One region of the Janthinobacterium sp. P210005 genome, then DNA from elsewhere that is predicted to be linked to it. Evidence: predicted binding sites of a transcription regulator. Region 1 holds the regulator's gene; the other holds the start of a gene.

Region 1 (3,418 bases):
CCTGATCGTTCGCGGGCTGCAAAAAACCTATGGCAAGCGGCAAGTCGTGCATGATGTTTCGCTGCAAGTCGAATGCGGCGAAGTGGTGGGCTTGCTGGGCCCGAACGGCGCCGGCAAGACCACCTCGTTCTACATGATCGTCGGCCTGGTGCCGTCCGATGGTGGCAGCATCGATATCAGCGGCGTGGATATCTCCAGCCTGCCGATCCACCGCCGTGCGCAGATGGGCCTGTCCTACCTGCCGCAGGAAGCGTCCGTCTTCCGCAAGCTGACGGTGGAAGACAATATCCGCGCCGTGCTGGAAATCCAGACCGTCGAAGGCCGCCCGCTGACGAAGGCCGAGATCGAGGAGCGGCTGGATAAATTGCTGGCCGACTTGCAGATTGAAAAGCTGCGCGAGAACCAGGCGCTGTCCCTGTCCGGTGGCGAACGCCGCCGCGTGGAAATCGCCCGCGCGCTGGCCACCGATCCCCGTTTCGTGCTGCTCGACGAGCCGTTCGCCGGCGTCGATCCGATCGCCGTGATCGAGATCCAGCGCATCGTGCGTTTCTTGAAGGAGCGCAATATCGGCGTGCTGATCACCGATCATAATGTGCGTGAGACGCTGGGTATTTGCGACCGCGCCTACATCATCAACCAGGGCTCGGTGCTGGCGTCGGGACGCCCCGACGACATCATTGCGAACGAGTCGGTACGCCGGGTCTATCTGGGCGAACACTTCCGCATGTAAGCCAATGAAACAATCATTGCAGCTGCGCACTTCGCAGCACCTGGCACTGACGCCGCAGTTGCAGCAATCGATACGCCTGTTGCAATTGTCTACTCTGGAATTGCACCAGGAACTCGAGCAATTGCTGACGGACAATCCCTTGCTCGAACGCCTCGATGATCCGCTCGACCGCTCGCTGCGCCTGCTGTCCGACGGGGCCTTGAGCTCCACGGCCGCACCGGCCGAAGCGCCGCCCCAGCCACCAGGCCAGGAGGCGCCCGTAGCGCCGGCCGAAGCGGAAGCGTTTGACGGCGAGGGGGGCGACAGCCCGGCCGCCGCGGATGGCGGCGACAGCGACTGGAGTGAGGCGAGCCGGGGCAAGGCGCCCGACGACGAAGATTCGCGTCCGCAATTGGAGGCCCATCACTGCACTCTGCGCGAACACCTGATGGAGCAGATGCGCGTGACGGTGCTCGAATTGCGCGACCGCGCGCTGGTCGAGCTGATCATCGACGCGCTCGACGACAATGGCTACCTGGAAGAGTCGCTCGACGACATCCTGGCGCGCCTGCCGGAAGAGCTGGAAATCGACGCCGACGAGATGCGCACGGCCTTGTCGCTGCTGCAAAGTTTCGATCCGCCGGGCGTGGGCGCGCGCAACGCGTCCGAATGCCTGGCTCTGCAAATCAAGCGCTTGCCGCACATCGCCATGGTGACGCGGCGCATGGCCCTCGTGATCGTGGAAAAGCACCTGGCCTGGTTTGCCCAGCGCGATTTCAACAAGCTGAAAAAAGCCCTCGATTGCGACGATGAAGACTTGCGCGAAGCGCAGACGGTGATTCGCCAGTGCAATCCGCATCCGGGCGCCGTGTTCGCCTCGGACGTTTCCGATTACGTGGTGCCCGACGTCGTCGTCAAGCGCGCGCGCAATGGCTGGCAAGTGACCTTGAACAACGACGTCATGCCGCGCCTGCGCGTCAACGCCATGTACGCCAACTTGCTCAAGCAGGGCAAGGGGGAGGGCGCCATGGGCGCACAGTTGCAGGAGGCCAAGTGGCTGATCAAGAACATGCGCCAGCGCTTCGACACGATCCTGCGCGTGGCACAGGCGATAGTAGAAAGACAAAAGAACTTTTTCTCGCATGGGGCCGTTGCCATGCGCCCCCTTGTGCTCCGTGAAATAGCTGATACACTGGGTTTACACGAGAGTACTATCTCGCGGGTAACAACTCAAAAGTACATGCTGACCCCGCACGGCATGTTCGAGTTGAAATATTTCTTTGGTAGCCACGTCGCCACCGAAGCGGGGGGCGAAGCGTCATCGACGGCGATACGGGCATTGATCGTGCAACTGACAGGAGCAGAAGACCCTAAAAATCCTTTATCCGACAGTAAGATTGCGGACATGCTGGGGGAACAAGGCATGGTGATTGCGCGACGTACTGTTGCCAAATACCGGGAAGCATTAAAAATTCCGCCAGTGAGCCTGCGTAAGTGTTTGTAAGTTTTTTTCGGTTCCTCTGCGGGCCGGATAGGATGGACCGCACGAACCCGATCATCTTTAGGAGTGTGTATGAATCTCACCATCAGCGGACATCATCTCGAAGTGACACCAGCCATCCGTGAATACGTACAAACGAAGCTGGAGCGCGTGAAACGTCATTTCGATCAAGTCATCGATATCGCCGTGATTCTGACCGTGGATAACCTCAAAGAGAAAGAAAAACGTCAAAAGGCTGAAGTCAACCTGCGTTTGAGCGGCAAGACTGTCTATGTGGAAAGCTTGGCGCACGACCTGTACGCCGCGATCGATACGCTGATCGACAAGCTCGATAGGCAAGTGATGAAATACAAAACCAAAGTGCAAGGGCACGGTAAAGAGGCGATCAAGCATCTGCCAGACAACTCCGAGGAAGAAGCCGTCGTCGCCGTCTAAGGCCACCCGCTTCCAGCAGTTGTGATCAACTAAGGGCGCACATTGCGCCCTTTTTTGCGCCCAGCGGAACGCAATGTTCCCCGCGCAGGCATTAGAATATTCGCACTTTCACTTCTTTCCTGCCTGCCATGAGCGACTTCGTCCAGACTTCCATCCGCAACCGCACCGGGCACATCGTGCTCGACCGTCCGAAAGCCTTGAATTCCCTGTCGCTGGAGATGGTGCGTGCCCTGAGCGCGGCCCTGCTGGCCTGGCGCGACGATCCGCAGGTGGACGCCGTCGTGATCCGCTCCAGCAGCGACAAAGCCCTGTGCGCCGGCGGCGACATCCGTTTCTTTTACGATGCGGGTCTGGCCACGCCGCAAGGCGGCAGCGCCCTGTTGGAAGATTTCTTTACGGAAGAATATGCTTTAAATCATTTAATTCATTTTTACCCGAAACCGTATATCGCCGTGATGGATGGCGTGGTGATGGGCGGCGGCATGGGCGTGGCGCAAGCCGGGCCAGGCAACCGCTTGCGCATCGTGACGGGCCGCACGCGCATGGCCATGCCGGAAGTCAATATCGGCCTGTTCCCGGACGTGGGCGGCAGTTATTTCCTGTCCCGCCTGGCCGGCCAACTGGGCCTGTACCTGGGCTTGACGGGCTTGACGATCAACGCGGCCGACGCCCTGTACACGGGCCTGGCCGATGTCTGCCTGCCCGAAGCGCAGATAGGGGCGCTGCTGGACCTGTTTGAATCGACGCCGGGCGAGGCCTTGCCGGTGGCCATC
Region 2 (3,418 bases), on a different contig from region 1:
TCCCGCCTGTATGCGGCCGTGAGCCAGGCCGAGACTGGACAATAAAGCGTTTCCCCGCCGGCTGATTAGGCGCATACTATTGCAAGCATAGTCACTGCGGTCAGGGAGGCCAGGTGAGCATTAGCACGGATCAGCACGCGGGTCGCCAGGCCGGCGCGCACCAGCCATTGCAGCGCGCGCAGCGCATCTTCGCCATGCGCGATGCCGTCCTCGAGGCCTGGGAACAGCGCGTGCGCGCCAGCGTGCGCGGCGCGGATCAGCTGCTCACGCCCATACTCATCAATACCTTGCCGGCCTTTTTCGACAACCTGGCCGAAGCCCTCACCCCCGGCCACCCGCGCGACAACGCCGCCAGCAACAGCAACGTGCCCGCCGTGCATGGCAACGAACGGGCGCGCATGACCAGTTACGGCCCGGAACAGGTGATCCAGGAATACCAGATCTTCCGCGACTGCTTCGCCGCCACTGCGCATGAGTCCGGCATCACCCTGCGCAGCAAGGATTGGCAAGTAATCAACAAGTCGATCGACGTGGGCATCCGCGAATCGATACGCGAATTTACCAGCATGCATGAAAGCTTCCGGCGCCGCGTCGCGGCCGGCCTGTCGCACGACATGCGCAATCCCCTGGCCGTCATCAGCACCAGCGCCCAGCTGTTGTTCAGGCCAGCCGACCCGGAGCGGGTGGTATTGCTGGCGCACAAGATTGTCGAGCACAGCAAGCGGCTCGACAGCATGATCGAGGAATTGCTCGATGGCCTCAGCTACCACCAGGGCCAGCAACTGCCGCTGGTGCTGAGCCAATTCGACGTGCTGCCGCTGGTACATGCCGTGGCCGGCCAGGTCAACTTGCAGCGGCCGGACAAATGCCGGGTCAGCGGGCAAGCCGTCACCGGCTGGTGGTGCGAGAACTCGCTGCGGCGCGCGCTGGAAAACCTGCTCGGCAATGCCCTCAAGTATGGCGACGACACGCCCATCAGCGTGCACGTGGAAGCGGTCCACGAACGGCTGATCGTCACCGTCCACAATGGCGGCCAGGCCATCGCGCCGGAACAGGCCGCACGCATCTTCGACTACTTGCGCCGCGAAAACGACAACCCCGCGCCAGGCTGGGGCATCGGCCTGCCCTTCGTGCAAAGCGTGGCGGAAAGCCACGGCGGCAGCATCGCCGTCGACAGCGCATCCGAAACGGGCACCAGCTTCATCTTCGACGTGCCCGTCGATTGCCGCCCCTTCGTCCCGTCCGCCGACGTCCCCAAGAGTGGCGCCTAGCGCACCGAATTGGTGCAAGGAATGGCGCGACGCCACAAAAGTGGTCATATTTACACCTGTTCACGCCCGCCCTGTTGGCACGCTTCCTGCTGAGCTATACCCAGACACGGCTCAAGGGAAATCACAACATGGCAAATTTTTTCAATGAAATGACTGCAAATGAAGTGGGTACGGACAGCAAGGTACGTGAACACTATCGTGAATTCAGCAATTGGCTGGAACAGCAATCGCCCGAGACCATCGCCCGCAAGCGGGCCGAAGCCGACCTCACGTTCCGCCGGGTCGGCATCACGTTCGCCGTGTACGGCGACGATGCCGGCACGGAACGCCTGATTCCGTTCGACACCATCCCCCGCATCATCCCCGCCGCCGAATGGGCGCAGATGCAGACGGGCCTGGTGCAGCGCGTGCAAGCCTTGAACATGTTCATCCATGATATTTATCATGAGCAAAACATCATCAAGGCGGGCATCATTCCCGCCGAGCAAATCTACAAGAATGCCCAATACCGCCCGGAAATGCAGGGCATATCCGTCGCTTCCGACATCTACGCCCACATCGCGGGCGTCGACATCGTGCGCGCCGGCCAGGGCGAATTTTATGTACTGGAAGACAATTTGCGCGTGCCCTCCGGCGTGTCCTACATGCTGGAAGACCGCAAGATGATGATGCGGCTGTTCCCGGAACTGTTCGCCCGCAACCGCATCGCCCCCGTCGACCATTATCCGGACATGCTGCTCGACAACCTGCGTTCCGTGGCGCCCATGGGCGTGGACGACCCGACCGTCGTCGTCATGACGCCCGGCATGTACAACTCCGCCTACTTCGAGCACGCGTTCCTGGCCCAGCAAATGGGCGTGGAACTGGTCGAAGGCAAGGATTTGTTTGTCAACGACAATTCCGTGTACATGCGCACGACGCGGGGACCGAAGAGGGTCGACGTCATCTACCGCCGCGTGGACGACGATTTCCTCGACCCGCTGGCTTTCCGTTCCGACTCGTCGCTGGGCGTGCCGGGCCTGCTGTCCGTGTACCGCGCGGGCCGCGTGACCCTGGCGAACGCCATCGGCACGGGCGTGGCCGACGACAAGTCGATCTATCCTTTTGTGCCCGACATGATCAAGTTTTACTTGTCGCAGGAACCGATCCTCAACAACGTACCCACCTACCAATGCCGCAAACCGGCCGATTTGTCCTACGTGCTGGCGAACTTGCCGACACTGGTGGTCAAGGAAGTGCATGGCGCGGGCGGCTACGGCATGCTGGTGGGGCCGGCGTCCAGCCTGGCGCAGATCGAGGATTTCCGCCAGCGCCTGCTGGCCAATCCGGGCGGCTACATTGCCCAGCCGACACTCGCCCTGTCCGCCTGCCCCACGTATGTCGAGGCCGGCATTGCGCCGCGCCACATCGATTTGCGGCCGTTCGTGCTGTCCGGCAAGACAATTTCCATGGTGCCGGGCGGCCTGACCCGCGTGGCCCTCGGCGAAGGCTCGCTGGTGGTCAATTCCTCGCAAGGGGGCGGCACCAAGGATACCTGGGTATTGGAAGCCACATCCGCTTTTGCAGGAGAGAAAACATGCTGAGCCGCACCGCCGATCATTTATTCTGGATGGCCCGCTACACGGAGCGGGCGGAAAACACGGCGCGCATGCTGGACGTCAACATGCAGACGTCGATGCTGCCGCAATCGGAGCAGGACGCGGAGCAAGGCTGGCGCGCCACCCTGGGTATTTCCGAGCTGCAAAGCGCGTACGACCACAAATATGGCCGCTTCCACACGCGCGACGTGCTCGATTTCATGGTGCGCGACCCGAACAACCCGTCTTCCATCCTCGCCTGCCTGACGGGCGCGCGCGAAAACGCCCGCGCCGTACGGGGCACCCTGACGACGGAAGTGTGGGAAATCCAGAACGCCACCTGGCTCGACATGCAAAAGCGCCTGAAGAGCAATCTGCTGGAAACGGACCCCAGCCAGTTCTTCGAATGGGTGAAATACCGCTCGCATTTGTCGCGCGGCGTGACCCTGGGCACCATGCTCAAGGATGAAGCCATCCACTTCATCCGCCTGGGCACCTTCCTGGAGCGGGCCGACAACACGGCGCGCATCCTCGACGTGAAGTTCCACGGCGCGCGCGACACGTCGAAAG

Evidence for each region. Region 1 encodes sigma-54, which starts transcription at its own class of promoters, with help from an activator protein. Its sites were predicted from a motif close to TGGCANGNAANCTGCTTT; they were not measured.
Region 2: a site for sigma-54 is predicted at 1,347-1,364, ahead of VPH40_RS02605 (circularly permuted type 2 ATP-grasp protein). Genes of this name have one in related genera too.

The regions. Positions count from the first base shown of each region.
Region 1 covers NZ_JAZARC010000002.1:193,122-196,539, reverse strand. The annotation lists gene lptB (LPS export ABC transporter ATP-binding protein) at 1-730, shown strand, start outside; gene VPH40_RS10865 (RNA polymerase factor sigma-54) at 735-2,213, shown strand; gene hpf (ribosome hibernation-promoting factor, HPF/YfiA family) at 2,283-2,645, shown strand; gene VPH40_RS10855 (enoyl-CoA hydratase/isomerase family protein) at 2,774-3,418, shown strand, end outside.
Region 2 covers NZ_JAZARC010000001.1:622,118-625,535, reverse strand. The annotation lists gene VPH40_RS02615 (hypothetical protein) at 1-45, shown strand, start outside; gene VPH40_RS02610 (sensor histidine kinase) at 114-1,271, shown strand; gene VPH40_RS02605 (circularly permuted type 2 ATP-grasp protein) at 1,400-2,854, shown strand; gene VPH40_RS02600 (alpha-E domain-containing protein) at 2,848-3,418, shown strand, end outside.